DNA from 3 places in the Kitasatospora sp. NPDC114501 genome. Region 1 is predicted to be linked to each of the others. Evidence: predicted binding sites of a transcription regulator. Region 1 holds the regulator's gene; each other region holds the start of a gene.
The links. Region 1 encodes HrcA, which represses chaperone genes, less so after heat shock. Its sites were predicted from a motif close to TTNGCACTCNGNNNNNCNGAGTGCNAA; they were not measured.
Positions count from the first base shown of each region.

Region 2: a site for HrcA is predicted at 2,351-2,377, ahead of ACZ7RU_RS35425 (FmdB family zinc ribbon protein). Genes of this name have one in related genera too.
Region 3: a site for HrcA is predicted at 4,737-4,763, ahead of groL (chaperonin GroEL). Genes of this name have one in related genera too.

Region 1 is NZ_JBVKDS010000001.1:156,964-163,755, forward strand. It holds gene ACZ7RU_RS00620 (DUF3097 domain-containing protein) at 1-288, opposite strand, end outside; partial or broken gene pspAB (PspA-associated protein PspAB) at 320-472, opposite strand; gene ACZ7RU_RS00630 (contact-dependent growth inhibition system immunity protein) at 550-945, opposite strand; gene pspAB (PspA-associated protein PspAB) at 964-1,554, opposite strand; gene htpX (zinc metalloprotease HtpX) at 1,591-2,511, opposite strand; gene hrcA (heat-inducible transcriptional repressor HrcA) at 2,801-3,835, shown strand; gene dnaJ (molecular chaperone DnaJ) at 3,912-5,051, shown strand; gene ACZ7RU_RS00655 (16S rRNA (uracil(1498)-N(3))-methyltransferase) at 5,146-5,895, shown strand; gene ACZ7RU_RS00660 (S41 family peptidase) at 6,026-6,792, shown strand, end outside.
Region 2 is NZ_JBVKDS010000027.1:40,773-47,564, forward strand. It holds gene ACZ7RU_RS35405 (sigma-70 family RNA polymerase sigma factor) at 1-577, shown strand, start outside; gene ACZ7RU_RS35410 (hypothetical protein) at 703-945, shown strand; gene mscL (large conductance mechanosensitive channel protein MscL) at 985-1,404, opposite strand; gene ACZ7RU_RS35420 (hypothetical protein) at 1,435-1,725, opposite strand; gene ACZ7RU_RS35425 (FmdB family zinc ribbon protein) at 2,025-2,339, opposite strand; gene ACZ7RU_RS35430 (MFS transporter) at 2,466-3,812, opposite strand; gene ACZ7RU_RS35435 (potassium/proton antiporter) at 4,152-5,636, opposite strand; gene ACZ7RU_RS35440 (penicillin acylase family protein) at 5,876-6,792, shown strand, end outside.
Region 3 is NZ_JBVKDS010000018.1:152,570-159,361, reverse strand. It holds gene ACZ7RU_RS30440 (alpha,alpha-trehalose-phosphate synthase (UDP-forming)) at 1-919, opposite strand, end outside; gene ACZ7RU_RS30435 (glucosyl-3-phosphoglycerate synthase) at 958-1,959, opposite strand; SAM riboswitch class I at 2,106-2,241, shown strand; gene thrC (threonine synthase) at 2,258-3,538, shown strand; gene ACZ7RU_RS30425 (MoaD/ThiS family protein) at 3,565-3,843, shown strand; gene ACZ7RU_RS30420 (cold-shock protein) at 4,381-4,584, shown strand; gene groL (chaperonin GroEL) at 4,920-6,542, shown strand; gene ACZ7RU_RS30410 (hypothetical protein) at 6,657-6,792, shown strand, end outside.

The DNA.
Region 1 (6,792 bases):
ACGGCCCGGGGTGCGGGGCGCCGCCGGGCCGGCCGGGCGGACCAGGGTGACGGCCCTGCCCTCCAGCAGGAAGCCGCGCGGCACCAGCGGGAACACCCGGTGCTTGCCGAACCGGTCCTCCAGGGTGACGGTGAACCCCTCGGCGGTCTTCTCGCAGCGCACCACCGCCCCGCAGAAGCCGGTCGCCGCCTCCTCGACCACCAGGTCCCGCTCGGCGGGCACCTCCGGGGCGGGCTGCTGCTTCTTCCACGGCGGGGTCAGGTCGGGTCCGTACTGGCGGCTGCGCATACGGGTGATCATAGGGACGGCGGACGGCCCGTCAGAGGCCCGGCGCGCCCCAGACCGGGAACCAGCGGCCGAGGTCCTTCTCCAGCCGCAGGTCGTTCCCCAGCATCGCGTTGACCTGCAGTTCCAGCGGGCTGTTGCGCTTCTCCCCGCCACCGGGCACCGGGGCGAAGGGGTAGAACGTCCCCCAGTTTGACCCTTGTACCTGTACGCAGCTCGAAGATCGCTGCACCTCACAAGCGCTGGCGGAGCCCTGGCGGTGGCCTACAGGGCGCGGAAGCGCTCTACCGCTTGTTTCAGGGACGGTGTGAGATCGCTCAGCTGCGAGACGATCAGACGAAGCTCATGTCCGAGTTCGGGTGAGTCGCTCCAGGTCTCGGGACTCCTGGTGAGTACGGCGGCCAGCAGATCGCCGGCGTACATCTCACCCTCGGCCATCGGGTCATCCCGGAGCACCTCCAATGCCAGCGGCAAGAGGTAGGAAAGACCCACGTCCTGTCTGATCAGCAGGCGCAGGTCCTCGACGTTCAGCTCGCCAATCGGCTTACGGCGAAGCGAGTACACGGTTGCCACAAGACGGCTCTCGTCGCCCGATGGAGCCGGCCAACGATCGCGTTCAAGCTCCTCAAGGGACCGGTCACGGTTCACGAGTCGAGTCACCGAGGGATCGTCCCACGCTCACGCCTCTATGCCCGGTGCACCCCACAGGGGGAACCAGCGGCTCAAGTCTGGTTCGATGCGAAGATCGTTCTTGAGCATGTTGGAGATCTCGATCTCCAGAGGGTTGTTCCGCTTCTCCTGGCCGCCAGGGCGTATACACAGCGGGTAGAAGGTCCCGCGCTTGTACAGGTAGACCAGGGCCAGCGGCTGCCCCTCCGGGTTCCGGAAGGCGACCAGCGAGCAGAGCAGCTGCGGCCCGAAGCCGTTCGCCTCCAGCTCGCTGTTGACCGCGTGCAGGTCGTTCACCAGCTCCGGCAGCTCCTCGGGCCGGTGCCGGGCGAGCAGCCAGGAGTAGCCGTAGGCGTCCTTGGAGGCCTCCACCGGGACGCCGCCGCGCCCGGTGTCGGCGTCCAGTAGCGCCCGGACCTGCTGCTCGACCTGGACGAAGGCCGCGCCCTCGACGGCCGCGAAGCAGACCGAGCCGAGCCCGGTGGGGGTGAACCCGGCCCCGGCCTCCAGGGTGAGCGCGGCGGACGGCACGCCGAACAGCTGGTCGAGGTCGGGCCTGACGGGCTTGGTGCGGCCGAACAGGGCGTCCAGGATTCCCACGGCGGTCCTCTCGGGTCGGAAACTCGTCGGGCGGGGTCAGCGGCCGAGCTGCCCGGAGATCCTCGCCAGCTGCTCCAGCCGCTTCTCCAGGCTCGGGTGGGTGGACAGCAGCTGCGAGGCGGTCTCCCGGGCGCTCAGCGCGGGGGCGAAGTAGAAGGCGTTGTACGGCTGGGCCTGGCGCAGGTCCTTGCTGGGGATGGCCGCGATCTGCCCGGTCACCTTGGTGAGCGCGGAGGCCAGCGCGCTGGGCCGGCCGGTGAGCTGGGCGGCGGCCCGGTCCGCGGCCAGCTCGCGGTAGCGGGACAGCAGCCGGGTGAGCAGGAAGCTGACCGCGTAGACGACCATCGACACCAGCGGGATGATCAGTGCCAGGACGGCCGCGTTCTGGTCGTTGTTGTTGCGCCCGCCGCCCATGAACCCGCCGTACACGGCGATCCGGGTCATCGCCCCGGCGAGGACGCCGAGGAAGCCGGCGATCGTCATCACCGCGACGTCCCGGTGCGCGACGTGCGACAGCTCGTGCGCGAGGACGCCCTCCAGTTCCTCCGGCTCCAGCCGGCGCAGCAGCCCGGTGGTCACGCAGACCACCGCGTTCTGCGGGTTGCGGCCGGTGGCGAAGGCGTTCGGCATGTCGTTGTCGGCGACCGCCACCCGGGGCTTGGGCATGTCGGCCAGGGCACAGAGCCGGTCGACGGTGCCGTGCAGCTGGGGGAACTCCTCGGGGGACACCCGGTGGGCGCCCATCGCCCGCTCGGTGATCCGGTCGCTGAACCAGAACTGGGCCACGAACAGCCCGCCGGAGATCAGTACGATCAGCGGCCAGGCGCCGCGCATCAGCGCGATCAGCAGGCCCGTGAAACCGACGTACAGCAGCCCGATCACGAACATCGTGGCGACCATGCGGCCGGTCAGGCCGCGGTCGGGTGCGAAACGGTTGTGCTGGCCCGAGCTCGACATCGCTTGCTCCTCCGTTCGCCGTCGCCTTCGATGCTGCCACCCGGACGGCCTCCCGGCACCACCCCGGCGTCGGGAGGATCGAACCGCGGGGCCCTCGCGGGCCGTGGGCGGAACTGCGGGGAGGATCACCCCGGTCGGGCCGTTCCTGCCGTAGGACCCGGGCCTTACACTGGCAGGTACGGTTCTGGCACTCGCGAGTTCAGAGTGCCAAGACCGAGGGCCTCCCGGAGCGGCCCGCAGCAACGAGGGACACAGTCGGACAACGTGCGAAGACGGAGGTGCGTGCCCCATGGCCGGTGAGGTCCGCCAGCTCGACGAACGCAAGCTCGCCGTGCTCCGCGCGATCGTGCAGGACTACGTGGGCACCGAGGAGCCGGTCGGCTCCAAGGCCCTGGTGGAACGGCACAACCTCGGGGTCTCGCCGGCGACCGTCCGCAACGACATGGCGGCGCTGGAGGAGGAGGGTTACATCCACCAGCCGCACACCAGCGCGGGCCGGATCCCGACCGACAAGGGGTACCGCCTCTTCGTCGACAAGCTCGCCGAGATCAAGCCGATGAGCGCCCCCGAGCGCCGGGCCATCCGGCACTTCCTGGACGGCGCGGTCGACCTGGACGACGTGGTCGCCCGCACGGTGCGGCTGCTCGCCCAGCTGACCCGGCAGGTCGCGGTGGTGCAGTACCCCTCGTTGACGCGCTCCACCGTCCGGCACATCGAGCTGGTGGCGCTCGCCCCGGCGAAGGTCATGCTGGTCCTGATCACCAACACCGGCCGGGTCGAGCAGCGGATGGTCGACTGCCCGGGCCCGGTCGGCGAGACGGTGCTGGCGGACCTCCGGGCCCGGATCAACGCGAGAGCCGCCGGCCGGCGCCTCCCGGAGGTCCCCGGGCTGCTGGAGGAGCTGCCGGCGCACTTCGAGCAGGCCGACCGGCCGACCGTCAGCACGGTCCTGGCGACCCTGTTCGAAACGCTCGCCGAGCAGAACGAGGAGCGGATCATGCTGGCCGGCACGGCCAACCTGACCCGCTTCGGGCACGACTTCCCGCTCTCCATCCAGCCGGTGCTGGAGGCCCTGGAGGAGCAGGTCGTCCTGCTCCGCCTCCTGGGTGAGACCGCGGACGCCGCGATGACGGTCCGGATCGGGCGGGAGAACGCCTACGAGGGGCTGACTTCCACCTCGGTCGTCTCGGTCGGCTACGGTTCGGGCGACGAGAGCGTGGCGAAACTGGGTGTGATCGGTCCGACCCGGATGGACTATCCGGGCACAATGGGGGCGGTGCGAGCGGTGGCGCGGTACGTGGGTCAGATCCTGGCCGAGTCCTAGCACAAGGAGCACCGTCGGATCTGATGGTGCTCATCCAGTCGCAGCACTACTACAGGCGGAACAAGCGGAGCATTTGGTGGCCACGGACTACTACGCGGTACTCGGCGTCCGACGGGATGCGGGGCAGGACGAGATCAAGAAGGCGTTCCGGCGCCTGGCACGCGAACTGCACCCGGACGTCAACCCGGACCCGAAGACGCAGGAGCGGTTCAAGGAGATCAACGCCGCCTACGAGGTGCTCTCCGATCCGCAGAAGCGCCAGGTCTACGACCTCGGCGGGGACCCGCTGTCCCCGGGCGGCGGCGGAGCGGGCGGCTTCGGGGCCGGCGCGGCCGGCTTCGGCTTCTCCGACATCATGGACGCCTTCTTCGGCGCCGCGGCCGGCCAGCGCGGCCCGCGCTCGCGCACCCGCCGCGGCCAGGACGCCATGATCCGGCTGGAGATCACCCTGGAGGAGGCCGCCTTCGGCACCACCAAGGAGCTCCAGGTCGACACCGCCGTCACCTGCACCACCTGCAGTGGCGAGGGCGCGGCCCCCGGCACCTCGGCGCAGACCTGTGACATGTGCCGCGGCAAGGGCGAGGTCTCCCAGGTCACCCGGTCCTTCCTGGGCCAGGTCATGACCTCCCGTCCCTGCCCGCAGTGCCAGGGCTTCGGCACCGTCGTGCCGACCCCGTGCCCGGAGTGCGCCGGCGACGGCCGGGTCCGCGCCCGGCGCACCCTGACCGTCAAGATCCCGGCCGGTGTCGACAACGGCACCCGGATCCAGCTGGCCGGCGAGGGCGAGGTCGGCCCCGGCGGCGGCCCGGCCGGCGACCTGTACGTGGAGATCGCCGAGACCAGCCACAACATCTTCCAGCGGCGCGGGGACGACCTGCACTGCACCGTCACCATCCCGATGACGGCGGCCGCGCTCGGCACCCAGGTGCCGTTGCAGACCCTGGACGGCCTGGAGGAGGTCGACATCCGGCCCGGCACCCAGTCCGGCCAGTCGATCCCGCTGCACGGCCGGGGCATCACCCACCTGCGCGGCGGCGGCCGGGGCGACCTGATAGTGCACGTCGAGGTGAAGACGCCCAGCAAGCTCGACGCCGAGCAGGAGGACCTGCTGCGCCGCCTCGCGGTGCTGCGCGGCGAGGAGCGGCCGTCCGGCCAGTTCGCGCCGGGCCAGCAGGGCCTGTTCTCCCGGCTGAAGGACGCCTTCAACGGCCGGTAGCCGTCGGCGGAGGGGTGCCGGGGGGTTGAGCCCCCGGCACCCCTCCCGTGTTTCCCCCCTCCGGCCGCAGGCCCCTCCTGGAAAGGTCCCCGCCATGACCGCGCCCGTCTTCTTCGTCGAGACCGAGCTGATCGCCGCCGCCGTCCCCGGGGCCGTGGTGCGCCTGGACGGCCCGGAGGGGCGGCACGCGGCCGCGGTGAAGCGGTTGCAGCCGGGCGAGGCGGTGACCCTGGCCGACGGGCTGGGGCTCGGCGTGGACGGCACGGTCGCCGAGGTGCTCGGCAAGGACGAGATCGACGTGGCGGTCGCGGCCGTGCGCCGGGAGCCGGCGCCCGCGCCGCGGATCGTGGTCGTCCAGGCGCTGCCCAAGGGCGACCGCGGCGAGCTGGCCGTGGAGACCATGACCGAGGTCGGCGTAGACGTGGTGATCCCGTGGTCCGCCTCGCGCTGCATCACCCAGTGGAAGGGCGAGCGCGGCGGCAAGGCCCTCGCCAAGTGGCGGGCCACCGCCCGGGAGGCGGGCAAGCAGTCCCGCCGGCTGCGCTTCCCCCTGGTCCGGGACGTCATGACCACCCGGCAGCTGGTCCCCGTCCTGGCGCAGGCCGCGTTCGCCGCCGTGCTGCACGAGGAGGGCGCCGAGCCGCTGGCGCACGCCGGGCTGCCGGAGACCGGGGACATCGTCCTGGTGGTCGGCCCCGAGGGCGGGGTCTCCCCGGAGGAGCTGGCCGCCTTCGCCGAGGCGGGCGCCGCGCCGTACCGGCTGGGCCCCTCGGTGCTGCGCACCTCCACCGCCGGGGTGGCCGCCGGCGCACTGCTGCTCGGGCGCACCGGCCGCTGGTCCTGACGGCGCCCGGAGGGCGCTCAGGGCGCCCGGGACGGCGCCCGGCGCGAGCGCGTCACGACCGTCCGCGGGCGGCGCCGGGAGTCTGCCGAAAACGGCGCGGCCCGTACGCGCGGCTGCCTAGGCTGGCCGGGTGACGGACTCCCTGAGCACCCCGGCCGGCGCCTACCTGCGCCATCCCCACCTGCACGGCGACCTGGTCGCCTTCGTCGCCGAGGACGACCTCTGGCTCGCCCCGCTGGACGGCGGCCGGGCCTGGCGGCTGACGGCGGACCACCTGCCGGTCCACCACCCGAGGTTCTCCCCGGACGGGCGGCACCTCGCCTTCACCTCCACCCGGGACGGCGCCCCGGAGGTGCACGTGGTGCCGGTGGACGGCGGCCCGTCGCGCCGGCTCACCCACTGGGGCAGCCACCAGACCCGGGTGCTCGGCTGGACCGCCGACGGCCGCCCGATCGCCGCCACCGCCGCCGGCGAGGCGAGCTTCCGCCGCACCTGGGCGCACGCCGTGCCGCTGGACGGTGGCGAACCGCGGCGGCTGCCGTACGGGCCGGTCGGCGGGCTCGCCTTCGAGCCGGGCGGCGACCGGGTGCTGCTGGGCAGCGTCAACGGCCGCGACCCGGCGTGGTGGAAGCGGTACCGGGGCGGGCGGGCCGGCAAGCTGTGGCTCGGCCGGGACGAGTTCGTCCGCGTCCACGCCGAGCTGGACGGGCAGCTGGACTCGCCGATCTGGGCGGGGGAGAGGATCGCCTTCCTCTCCGACCACGAGGGCGTCGGCGAGCTGTGGTCCAGCCGCCCGGACGGCACCGACCTGCGCCGCCACACCACCGACCCCGACGGCTTCTACGCCCGGAACGCCGGCACCGACGGCACCCGGGTGGTCTTCCACCGGGCCGGCGA
Region 2 (6,792 bases), on a different contig from region 1:
CGACTACGCCAAGGGCTTCAAGTTCTCCACGTACGCGACGTGGTGGATCCGGCAGGCGATCACCCGGTCCATCGCCGACCAGTCCCGCACCATCCGGCTGCCCGTGCACCTCGTGGAGGAGCTGGGGCGGATCCGGCGGGTGCAGCGGGAGAAGTCCAAGGAGCTGGGCCGCGAGGCGGAGCCGGCCGAGATCGCGGCTGAGCTGGACACCACCGAGGCCCGGATCAAGGACGTGCTGGACTGGGCGAGGGACCCGGTCAGCCTCAACATGTCGGTCGACGACGAGGGCGAGACCCAGTTCGGTGACCTCGTCGAGGACACCGGGGCCACGTCCCCCGAGGACGCCGTGATGGTCATGCTCCGCCGTGAGGAACTGGACGACCTGATCGGGCGGTTGGACGACCGCACCGCCTCGATCATCCGCTCCCGCTACGGGATGGAGGACGGCCGCGAGCGCACCCTCACCGAGGTGGGCAAGCAGCACGGTCTCACCCGTGAGCGGATCCGGCAGATCGAGAAGCACGCGCTGGCCGAGCTGAAGAAGATCGCGGACCACGCGGGCTTCGAAGCCGCCTGACGGACCAGCCGGCCCCTGGCCGAGCCCTCATCCGGGCCCTGGCGCGGAGCGCTCCGCACCGGGGCCCGAGGCGTGCCAAGGGCTCTTAGGCTGGAGGGGACGGACGAACGGACGGAGTGGACAGCGTGAGCGAGCAGGGACAGGGACAGGAAGAGGACCGTCGCCAGGTGCGGGACCGGGGCCGGGCGCAGGAGCCCGGGAAGGCCGCGGCCGCCAAGGCCCGACTGGTCTTCCGGGACCCGTTGGACCAGCAGTCCGGGGACGACACCGACGCGGGCTGGGGCGGGGGACGCCCCGGAGCGGGGGAGAGCGGTGGACGGGGGCTGGACTGGTACCTGAGCCAGCGCCCGCCGCACCACGGGGACTGAGGAGCGGGGAGCGGGGACCGGGGGCGTGGCGCCCGCCGGTCAGCGCAGCGGCGCGACCAGCGCGTCGCGGATCTCGGTCAGCAGCTTGACCTCCTTGGCCTCGAGTTCCGCCGCCTTCTCGACGTCGGACTTGCGGCGGGCCGCCAGCTTGTTCATGGGCACGATCAGAACGAAGTAGACGACCGCCGCGGTGATCAGGAACTGGAGTGCGGCGCTGAGCACCGATCCCCAGAGAATGAGGATTCCGGACGTGACCTCACCGGTCGGGCTCACCTCGCAGGGCCCCTTGAGGCAGGAACTGTAGGACGCGAGGTCCTTCGTCCCGAACACGCCGACGATCGGATTGATCACGCCTTTGACGAAGGCGTTGACGATGTTGGTGAAAGCCGCGCCGATGACCACGGCCACGGCGAGTTCGACGACATTTCCACGCAGCAGGAATTCCTTGAAGCCCTTCATGCCGCCTCGAACGACGAAGTCGCCCTCCGGTTACGGGTGATCTTCCGCAGCCCCGGATTGACAACCCGTCCGGCCCAGTGCGCCGCCCTGGGGCGGCGGCAGCCCGGCCCGTGCGGGCCCCAGCGCCAGTGCCGCCGCCACCGCGAGCAGCACCAGGACCGGCACCCCGGCCCGCCGCCGCACCGCGCTGCGCCAGCGGTGCCAGCCGCCGCACCCGCGCCGGATCGGCGGGAAGCTCGGCAGCTCCTGCCGGGGCGGCACGGCGGGCGCGGGCAACGGCAGTGGCAGTGGCAGGGGGAAGGAGAAGCTCGCGGTCGTCATCGACGCACCTCCGGACGGTCGGCGGACCGGCCCCTCGCGGACCGGATGCCCACACGATGAGCGTTTCCGGCTTCGTCGGAAAGCGCTTTCCCCAGGCCTGTGGAAAACCCCGCCCTGGGGATGACTCCACTCCCTCGTCCGGGTGATTCCGACCCATCTGAGAAGACAGGAGGAGTCAAGACGTGGCAGCCCGCGCCCGGGACGGGAGCGCGGAAAGGCCCGCCGTCCCCGCGTGGAAGCGGGGCCGACGGGCCTTTCCGAGGTCTGCGGTCCGTCCGGGCCGGTGCCCGGCGCCGAGGTCAGCTCGCGGCCGGAGCCGGGCTGGACGAGGCCGGGGCCGAGGAGCCCGAGCTCGACGACGTCGAGGAGGGCGTGGACGCGGCGGACGACGTCGAGGTGGTCGACGACGATCCGGAGCTCACCGAGCTGCTGGAGGAGGAGCGGCTGTCGGTCCGGTAGAAGCCGGAGCCCTTGAACACGACACCCACGGCCGAGAAGACCTTGCGGAGCCGTCCCTGGCAGTCGGGGCACGTGGTCAGCGCCTCGTCGGTGAACTTCTGCACCGCCTCCAGGCCGTTGCCGCACTCGGTGCACTGGTACTGGTACGTGGGCACTTGTCTTCCTCCTGGCACTCTCGCCTGATGAGTGCTAACGATGGTCAATGATGCGGCATTCCGCTGGAACAGTCCAGCGACCCCGGTGTGAGATCGGCCCCGGAACGCCCGCCGGTCACCGTCCGCTCAGCCCTCGGTGACGCCCGCCAGCTGCATCGTGCGCCCGCTCTCCGCGGTCCGCGCACCGACGCCGGCCCCCTCCTCGGGCGCCACCAGCAGGTGCCGCAGCGAGAACAGCGCGACCAGCCCCAGCCCGGCTCCGGCCACCGGAACCAGGAACCCGGTCGAGGGCCCGTGCCCGTCGATCAGCTGGCCCGCCGCCATCGAGCCGACGGCCAGGCCCAGCCCGATGGCGCCGGTCAGCCAGGTGAAGGCCTCCGTCTTGGCGCCGTCCGCGACCAGCGTCTCGACCAGGGTGTAGCCGCTGATCAGGGTCGGCGCGATGGCCAGCCCGCAGACCAGCCCGGCGACGGTCAGCGCGACCAGGTTCGGCATCGCCCACAGCACCGAGCAGCCCAGCACCAGCAGCGCGTAGCTGATCAGCATCCGCTGCTGCACCGGCCGACGCCAGGCGATCACGCCGTACAGCACGCCGGCCAGCATCGAGCCGCCGGCGAAGATCCCGTACACGGTGCCGCCGGCGTCGTGCTGTCCGACCGAGTCGGCGAAGGCGTTCACCGAGACCTGCATGCCGCCGAAGACCGCGCCGACCCCGAGGAAGGTCCCGGCGAGCAGTCGGACGCCCGGGGAGGCGAGCGCCGAGGCCCGCTTGGTGCCGGGCTGCGGCACGATCCGGGCGGGGGCGGTGCCCCGCTGGGCGGCGAAGGCCAGGCCGCCGACGAGGGTCAGCGCGGCCTCGGCGACCAGGGCGGTCGCCGGGTTGGCGAGGGCGGCGATGCCGGAGGCCAGGATCGGGCCGATCACGAAGGTGAACTCGTCCGTCACGGACTCGAAGGCGAAGGCGGTGCTCACCCGGGCCGCGGAGGACTCGGAGGCACCGTCCGCGGTGAACCTGGCCACCCAGCGGGCCCGGACCATCGCGCCGACCTGCGGCACGCTCGCCCCGGCCGGGACGGCGGCCAGGAACAGGCTCCAGGCGGGCGCGTGGCCGAGCGCGAGCGCGATCAGCGCGCCGACCGAGGCCGCGTGCACCAGGACGGTCGGGACGAGCACCGCGGCCTGGCCGTAACGGTCGGCGAGCCGCCCGGTCTGCGGCCCGATCAGGGCCTGGGCGACGGCGGCGACCGCGGTGACCGTACCGGCGGTGCCGTACGAGCCGTGGGTCTGCGTGACGAGCAGCAGGATGCCCATGCTGAGCATCGCGTACGGCAGTCGCGCGACGAGGGCGGGGGACAGGAACGTCCAGGCCCCGGGCGTGCGCAGCAGCTCGCCGTACCCGACGCGGGCGGGGGCCGGAGCTGCGGGGGTGGCCGCGTGGTCCGCGGCGGTGTCGACCGTTCGGCGCGCCGTCACGGTCGGTCCTTCCTGCTGCCTGGTAGCGCGGCAGGGCATGGTGGAGCCCCGACGGCGCCGAGAGTCGTCCTCTCGCGCGTCGACCGGGGTAGATACCGGGTCGGTCCGGCGTGCTGGCCGGGGGCCGGACCGCGGCCGCCGAGCGGTCGCGCCAACTCTGCGTCAGGCAGATGCTGGGGGTGGTCTAGCGGTGTCTATACGACGTGGTCGAACCAGCATACAGTTACGCGCGTAGACGGCGCCAGCCCTCCCGACCCGCCGGCCCTCCCGGCCGGCCGTCCCGGCCCGCCGGCCCTCCCCGGCACACCGCCCGCGGAGGGCCCGCCGTCACCGCTCCCGTCACCGCCCGTTCAGCCACCCCGCGAGCTTGCCGCCCCTGTCCACGGCCCGCAGCCGCCGCTCCGCCGCCTCGCCGACCTCGTCGGTGGTGACCACCAGCAGCTCGTCCCCGCCGCGCAGCACCGTCGCCTTGTCCGGCACGAAGGAGTTCCCCTCGCGCACGACCAGGGTGACCGCCGCCCCCTTGGGCAGCCGCAGCTCGCTGATCTCCACGCCCGACATCTTCGAGGTGGGGGAGAGGGCGACGGACAGCAGGTGCCCGTGCAGCTTCTCCAGCGGGGCGGACTCGATGCCCAGGTCCTGGCCCATGTCGCCCTCGTCGATCCGCAGCCGCTTGGCCACCCACGGCAGGGTCGGCCCCTGGAGCAGGGTGAAGACCACGACCAGGATGAAGACGATGTTGAAGACGTCCTCGGCCCGGTGCGTGTTCGACACCACCGGGATGGTGGCCAGCACGATGGGCACCGCCCCGCGCAGCCCGGCCCAGCTCAGCAGCGCCTGCTCGCGGGCCGCCACCTTGAACGGGGTCAGCGAGGCCATCACCGAGAGCGGTCGGGCCACGAACACCAGCACCCCGCCCACCACCAGCGCGGGCACCACCGCGTCGCCCATGGTCTCGGGCGTGACGAGCAGCCCGAGCAGGACGAACATGCCGATCTGCCCGATCCAGGCCAGCCCGTCGGCGAAGCCCCGGACGGCCGGGCCGTGCGGCAGCTTGGAGTTCCCGAGGATCACCGCGCTGATGTAGACGGCGAGGAAGCCGGAGCCGTGCAGCAGCGCGCCGCCGGCGTACGCGAGCACGGTGAGCGCCATCACGGCGATCGGGTAGAGGCCCGAGGAGGGCAGCGCGACGTGCTTGAGCCCGTACGCGCCGATCCGGCCGACGGCCAGGCCGACCGCGGCGCCGATCGCCAGCTCGGCGATGATCGTGGCGATCAGGACGTACCAGGAGTCCAGTTCCCCGGTGGTGGCGAAGGCGACGACCAGGATGACCACGGGCGCGTCGTTGAAGCCGGACTCGGCCTCCAGCAGGCCGGTGAGCCGGTGCGGCAGCGGGACCATCCGCAGCACCGAGAAGACGGCGGCCGCGTCGGTCGAGGAGACGATGGCGCCGAGCAGCAGTGAGGTCCGCCAGTCCAGGCCGACCAGCCAGTGGGCGCCGGCCGCGGTGGCGAACACGCTGACGCCGACGCCGACGGTGGCGAGCACCGTCGCGGCCGGCATCACCGGCTTGATCTCCCGCCAGCTGGTCTTGAGGCCGCCCTCGGCGAGGATCACCACGAGTGCCGCGTAGCCGAGCACCTGGGTGAGCTCGGCGTTGTTGAAGGTGATGCCGATCCCGTTCTGGCCCAACGCCACGCCGATCCCCAGGTAGATCAGCAGGCTGGGCAGCCCTGATCGGGTGGAGAGGCGGACGGCGCCCACCGCGAACAGCAGGATCACGGAGGACTCAAGCAGGAGCTGGTTCAGATGGGAGACGTTCACGCAGGGGCACCTCGGGCAGGCAGGGGCGGACGGGGTGTCTGGTGGTGCTGTGGGGTGACCCGTTAAGAAGTCGTCAATGCTCCCCTTGCGGATCGTTACGCAGTCTAACATTTTGCCATATCTTTAGCTTGGTCCCCCGTTCACGGTGCCCGGCCGACTCGGCCTAATGTGGTGCCCTGTCACGGCCGCAGGCCCTGGACACGCCCGCCCGCCCCGAAGTCAGGACCGCAAGGACCCAGATGCCCCGCTCGAAGAAGTTCCGGCGCGCCCGTCTGATCGTGATCGTGCTGGTCGTGCTGCTGGTGGCCGGTGCCGGCTACGGCGGCTACCGCGGGGTCTCCGCGGTCCGCGCCTCCTTCCCGGAGGTCGACGGCAGTGTCAAGGTGGCGGGCCTGAGCGCCCCCGTCGACGTCAAGCGGGACGCCAACGGCATCCCGCAGCTGTACGCCGACACCAGCGAGGACCTGTACCGAGCCCAGGGCTACGTCCAGGCGCAGGACCGTTTCTGGGAGATGGACGTCCGCCGGCACATCACCGCGGGCCGGCTCTCCGAGATGTTCGGCGACGGCCAGGTCGACACCGACGCCTTCATCCGCACCATGGGCTGGCGGCAGGTGGCGCAGAAGGAGTTCGACACCAAGCTGTCGCCGGAGACCAAGAAGTACCTCCAGGCCTACTCGGACGGCGTGAACGCCTGGCTCGCCGAGCACCCCGGCGGCGCGAAGGCCTCGCTGGAGTACAGCCTGCTCGGCGTCGTCAACAGCGGCTACCAGCCCGAGCAGTGGTCCCCGGTCGACTCGGTGGCCTGGCTCAAGGCGATGGCCTGGAACCTCTCCGGGAACCTCCAGGAGGAGATCGACCGCTCGCTGCTGGCCCAGGACTTCGGCCCGGACAAGATCGCCGAGCTGTACCCGGACTACCCGTTCGCCCGCAACGGCACCATCGTGAAGACCGGCACCGTGACCGGCGACAACTACCGCCCCGCCGACGGCTCCCCGCAGTCCGGCGCGCCCGCCGGCACCGCCACCGCCCAGGGCGCGGCCACCACCAAGGCGATGCTTCAGGGCCTGACCGACCGGGTCGACTCGATGCCGCAGCTGCTGGGCCGCCCCGGCCAGGGCATCGGTTCCAACTCCTGGGTGGTCGCGGGCTCGCA
Region 3 (6,792 bases), on a different contig from region 1:
TGCTCAGCTCGGTGCGGTCGACCCGGACGATGGTGCGGCGGTCGCCGACGGCCTCGCGGAGGGCGGCCAGGCGGTCGTCGACGTCGGGGCGGTGGGCGCGTTCGCGCAGGAAGTCGGCGTCGGCGCCGAGGGCGTGGACGCCCAGGCGGGTGGTGCGGCCGTCGAGGGTCACGGTGAGCGCGTCGTGGTCGACGGCCGCCCCGAGGACGTCCTCGCAGCAGGCGGCGAAGGCGCGGGCCCAGCGTTCGGTGAGGAAGCCGGCCCGGTCGGCGCCCAGGATGCCGGTGAGGACGGCCCGGGCGACGTCGTCGGGCAGCAGCCGGAAGTACTCGGGCGGGGCCCAGGGGGTGTGCGAGAAGTGGCCGATCCGCAGGTCGGGGCGGGCCTCGCGGAGCAGGGCCGGGGCCAGTGAGAGGTGGTAGTCCTGGATGAGGACGGCGGCCTCCGGGGCGGCTTCGGCGGCCAGGGCCTCGGCGAACGCGCTGTTGTAGGCCTGGTAGGCGGCCCATTCGGTGCGGAACCCGGCGTCGAAGGAGGGGGCGGTGGGGGTCGCGTAGAGCAGGTGGTGGACGAACCAGAGGGTGGAGTTGGCGACCCCGTTGTAGGCGCGGGCGAAGGTCTGCGGGTCGATGTCCAGCATCCGTACGGCCTGGCCGCCGACCTCGTGGCCGGCCAGGTCGAGGCGGCCGCGGGGCGCCTCCGCGGCGGCTCTGCGGTCGGAGTCGCTGAGGGCGGCGCAGACCCAGACGGCGTTCGGGTCCTCGATGGCGGACAGGCCGGAGACCAGGCCGCCGCCACCCCGGCGCAGGGTCAGCGTGCCGTCGTCGGCGGTGCTGAAGGACACCGGTCCCCGGTTGGAGGCCACCAGGACGGAGGCGGTGCCCGTGTCGCTCGAACGGTTGGTCGTGAGATCGCCCATGGTTGGGATGTTGCCTGGGGTTCGGCGTGGCAAACCCGTCAGTGGCGGGTCGCGTATTCGGGGACGGTGTGCATCGGGGGGCGTTCCAGGGCGGTCACCGGGTGGGTGTGGGCGGTGAACGCGCGGGTTTCCGGGTGTCGGGTGAACTGGGTGAGATGGGGGTGGACGAGGTCGGCGGAGGCCTTCAGGCGGTGGGTGCGGTCGAGGCGTTCCAGGGCGGTCCGGTAGATGGTGGCGGCCATCCGGCCGAGGGCCTGGCCGTCCTGGTGGCGGTGGTGCCGGACGCCGACGTCCACCTGGGCCAGGGCGTCCAGTCCGGCCAGTTCCAGGGCGTCGACCAGCAGACCGAGTTCGACGCCGTAGCCGGTGGGGAAGGGCAGCCGTTCGAGCAGTGAGCGGCGGGCCGCGTACTCGCCGCCGAGGGGCTGGACGAACCCGGCGAGCTCCGGCCAGTGGAGGTTGAGCAGGGGGCGGGCGACGAGTTCGGTGACCCGGCCGCCGCCGGCGGGCAGCACGGCGCCCTCCGACTCCAGCGGGCGGTCGTACATGGCCTTGACCAGCTGGATGGACTCGTCGGTCAGCAGCGGGCCGACGATGCCGGTGACGAAGGCCGGGTCGAACTCGCGCAGGTCGGCGTCGACGAAGCAGACGATGTCGCCGTGGGTGACCAGCAGCGAGCGCCAGAGCACCTCGCCCTTGCCGGGGACGGCGGGCAGGCGGGGGAGGATCAGGTCGCGGTGTTCCACCCGGGCGCCGGCCTCGGCGGCGACGGCGGCGGTGGCGTCGGTGGAGCCGGAGTCCACGACGACGAGTTCGTCGACGAGCGGGAGGCGTTCCATCAGCTCGCGGCGGACGGTGCGGACGATGTCGCCGACCGTGGCCTCCTCGTCCAGGGCGGGGAGCACCACGCTGACCGTGCGACCGGTGCGCTGCTTGGCGTCGAGGAGGGTGCGGACCGGCCGGTCGGCCGCGCTCCAGGAGCGGCGGCGCAGCCAGGACGCCGCCTGCGGGAGGAGCTCGGGGGTCGGTTCGGCGGGCACTGAGGTCTCCTCGGCGGGTCGGTGGGACGTGTCATCTCGCTTGGCGGACGGTCCCGTTCAGGATTGACGCCTTCGGATACAGTCTTCGTACAGCGGTCGGACCTTTGCACGCCGGGGTCGCCGTTGAGCACCACCACAATTTCACAAGCTCATCCAGAGGGACTGAGGGAACGGCCCGTTGACGTCCCGGCAACCTTCTCGCGCGGCTGTCGACGACAGGCCCCGGCGGGACAGGTGCCAATTCCGGCCCGTGTCGCGACCGCGCCACGGGGAAGATGAGGAGAGAGGCCTCGCCGTCATGGCTATCGACACTGCCGCACCCGTCTCCGTCGACCTCGGCCCCGCCGCCGCGCTGTCCTGTCGCGAGTGCGGCACCCGCTTCCCGCTCGGCCCCAGCTTCGCCTGCCTGGAGTGCTTCGGCCCGCTGGAGATCGCCTACGAGTTCGGCAGCGAGGGCGCCGAGGAGCTGCGCAAGCGGATCGAGGCCGGTCCGGCCTCCATCTGGCGGTACGCGCCGCTGCTGCCGGTTCCGGCCGACGTGGCGTCCAAGCCCAACCTGAACCCGGGGTGGACCCCGCTGGTGAAGGCGGACAACCTGGGCCGGGAGCTCGGTTTCACCGCCCAGCTGCACATCAAGGACGACTCCGGGAACCCGACCCACTCGTTCAAGGACCGGGTGGTCGCCTGCGCGATCGAGGCGGCCCGGGCGTTCGGGTACACCACGCTGTCCTGCTCCTCCACCGGCAACCTGGCCGGTGCGGTGGGGGCGGCGGCGGCCCGGGCCGGGTTCCGGTCCTGCGTGTTCATCCCGCACGACCTGGAGCAGGGCAAGGTCGTCATGGCCGGGGTGTACGGCGGCGAGCTGGTCGGCATCGAGGGCAACTACGACGACGTGAACCGCTTCTGCTCGGAGCTGATCGGCGACGCGGCCGGCGAGGGCTGGGGCTTCGTCAACGTGAACCTGCGGCCGTACTACGGCGAGGGCTCCAAGACGCTGGCGTACGAGATCTGCGAGCAGCTCGGCTGGCGGCTGCCGGAGCAGATCGTGATCCCGATCGCCTCGGGCTCGCAGCTGACGAAGATCGACAAGGGGCTCCAGGAACTGATCAGGCTCGGCCTGGTCGAGGACCGGCCGTACAAGGTCTTCGGTGCCCAGGCCGAGGGCTGCTCGCCGGTGTCGGCCGCGTTCAAGGCCGGCCGGGACGTGATCAAGCCGGTCAGGCCGAACACCATCGCCAAGTCGCTGGCGATCGGCAACCCGGCCGACGGCCCGTACGTGCTGGACATCGCCCGCCGCACCGGGGGCGCGGTCGAGGACGTCACGGACGCCGAGGTCGTGGCGGCGATCCGGCTGCTGGCGCGGACCGAGGGGATCTTCGCCGAGACCGCGGGCGGGGTGACCGTCGGCGTGCTGAAGAAGCTGGTCGAGACCGGACAGCTGGACCCGGCCAAGGAGACCGTCGCGATCAACACCGGCGACGGCCTGAAGACCCTGGACGCCGTCTCAGACGCCGGGATGACCGCCGTCATCCGCCCGACGCTGGACTCGTTCCGCGCCGCCGGCCTCGCGTCCGCCTGAACCACCCGTCCCCCGCAAGGAGAGTCATGAGCGCCAACGTCCGCATCCCCACCATCCTGCGCACCTACACCGGCGGCGCCGCCGAGGTGACCGCCGAGGGCGCCACCCTGGCCGAGGTCATCGCCGACCTGGAGAAGAACCACGCGGGTATCTCGGCCCGCATCCTGGACGACACCGGCAAGCTGCGCCGCTTCGTGAACGTCTACGTGAACGACGACGACGTGCGCTTCGCCGAGGGCCTGGCGACCGAGATCAGGGACGGCGCCGGAATCTCGATCATCCCGGCGGTGGCCGGCGGCTGCTGAGCCGTTCGCGAGAACCCGCGGTCGCCCGCGCGTACGGAATTCCGCTCTCCGTATGCACGGGCGACCGCTTGCATTCTTGCGGGAATATTTCCGAGTCGAACCGGAGTAGAGTGTCGCTCGGCTGGGAACAAGGTTTCCCTTTCGGCCCCCGCAGTGCGCGGCCCGGGGGCGCCCGGCCGCCGGGACCGGCCCGGGAAACATGTCAGGCGGATGTCAGAATTCCCGCAGACCTTTGAGTAATTCGTCCGCTATGTCCGGCGTGGAATGCCGAGTTTATTCCGATTCGGCCCGTACTGTCCTGTGCCGGCTTGATGGAATTACCAGCGGCTGACCCTGTTGCAGAGGGCGTCGGTCCGGATACATTCAGCGGCGGTCGACGCAATCACCCGCTCACCGGAAGCCGCCTGGCGTCCCGCGCGGAGGGTTGCGGCGTGCACGGCTGCGCCCAGGGGGGGTTCCCCGGGCCGGCCTTCAACCAACCCGGGCCCGCGACCTGCGGGCGCGTGAAGGGCCAGCACAGCACTAGGGGAGTTCGGAATGGCTCAGGGCACCGTCAAGTGGTTCAACGCGGAGAAGGGCTACGGCTTCATCGCGGTCGACGGTGGTGCGGACGTCTTCGTCCACTACAGCGCGATCCAGATGGACGGCTACCGCACCCTCGAGGAGGGCCAGCGGGTCGAGTTCGAGATCTCTCAGGGACAGAAGGGCCCGCAGGCGGACATGGTCCGCGCCGCGGGCTGACGCCTTCCGACCCCAGGAGCTCGGCGCGGCCCTACGGCTGGTGACCACTCGCTTCTCGACGGGCCCGTACGACGCGTGTCGTACGGGCCCGTCGGCGTTCCCGGAGCGCTCCGGGGGCGGCCCCGGCGGCGGCTCGCGGATCGTCGATTGGGCTTGCACTCGACCACCCGGAGTGCTAATCATTGGCGTTAGCACTCACAGCGTGAGAGTGACAGCGGACCGGGTCGGTGAGGCCCCCGGGAGCGGTAGGGGAAAAGACCCCCGCACACCAGGGCCGTCCGTCGCGGGCACCCCTTGGTCCGAGCAGTCGACCGTGTCCCGGAGGACCACTTCTGATGGCCAAGATCATCGCCTTTGATGAGGAAGCTCGCCGCGGCCTTGAGCGTGGCATGAACCAGCTCGCCGACGCAGTGAAGGTCACGCTCGGCCCCAAGGGCCGCAACGTCGTGCTGGAGAAGAAGTGGGGCGCCCCCACGATCACCAACGACGGTGTCTCCATCGCCAAGGAGATCGAGCTCGAGGACCCGTACGAGAAGATCGGTGCGGAGCTCGTCAAGGAGGTCGCCAAGAAGACGGACGACGTCGCGGGTGACGGCACCACCACCGCCACCGTGCTCGCCCAGGCCCTGGTTCGCGAGGGTCTGCGCAACGTCGCCGCCGGCGCCAACCCGATGGCCCTGAAGCGCGGCATCGAGAAGGCCGTCGCGGCCGTCTCCGACCAGCTGCTGGCCCAGGCCAAGGACGTGGAGACCAAGGAGCAGATCGCCTCCACCGCCTCCATCTCCGCCGCCGACACCCAGATCGGCGAGCTGATCGCCGAGGCCATGGACAAGGTCGGCAAGGAAGGCGTCATCACCGTCGAGGAGAGCAACACCTTCGGTCTGGAGCTCGAGCTCACCGAGGGCATGCGCTTCGACAAGGGCTACATCTCCGCGTACTTCGCCACCGACCTGGAGCGCATGGAGACGAGCTTCGAGGACCCGTACATCCTCATCGCCAACTCCAAGATCGGCTCGGTCAAGGACCTGCTCCCGCTGCTGGAGAAGGTCATGCAGAGCGGCAAGCCGCTGGTCATCATCGCCGAGGACGTCGAGGGCGAGGCCCTGTCGACCCTGGTCGTGAACAAGATCCGTGGCACCTTCAAGTCCGTCGCCGTCAAGGCCCCGGGCTTCGGTGACCGCCGCAAGGCCATGCTCGGCGACATCGCCATCCTCACCGGTGGCACCGTGATCTCCGAGGAGGTCGGCCTCAAGCTGGAGAACGCCGGCATCGACCTGCTGGGCACCGCCCGCAAGGTGGTCATCACCAAGGACGAGACCACCATCGTCGACGGTGGCGGCGACAGCGAGCAGGTCGCGGGCCGCGTGAACCAGATCCGCGCCGAGATCGAGAACAGCGACTCGGACTACGACCGCGAGAAGCTCCAGGAGCGCCTCGCCAAGCTGGCCGGCGGCGTGGCCGTCATCAAGGCCGGCGCGGCCACCGAGGTGGAGCTCAAGGAGCGCAAGCACCGCATCGAGGACGCCGTCCGCAACGCGAAGGCCGCCGTCGAGGAGGGCATCGTCGCCGGTGGTGGCGTCGCGCTGCTGCAGGCCGGTGTCGCCTTCGACAAGCTGGAGCTGGAGGGCGACGAGGCCACCGGTGCCAACATCGTCAAGGTCGCGCTGGAGGCCCCGATCAAGCAGATCGCGACCAACGCCGGCCTGGAGGGTGGCGTCGTGGTGGAGAAGGTGCGCAACCTCCCCGCCGGTCACGGCCTGAACGCCGCCACCAACGAGTACGTCGACCTGGTCGCCGCGGGCATCATCGACCCGGCCAAGGTCACCCGCTCCGCGCTGCAGAACGCCGCCTCCATCGCGGCGCTGTTCCTCACCACCGAGGCCGTCATCGCCGACAAGCCGGAGAAGGCCGCCGCGGCCGCCGGCGGCGGCATGCCGGGCGGTGACATGGACTTCTGATCCTGATCGCTTCGATCGGATCGGTTGATTCCCCGTCCGTGTGGGCGGCTCCCTTCGGGGGGCCGCCCACACGGCGTTTCGGCGTTCGGGGGAGTTTGAGGAGAGGATGGACGGATGGCTGCCGACGACATCGAGACCGCCCTGCACAACGCGCGGGCACTGATCCTGGCCGACCTCACCGCGCGGGAGGTGGCGGACGCCGCCGTCGTCTCGCTGGTGGAACAGGCCGTCACCCACCGCCGCTGGTGGC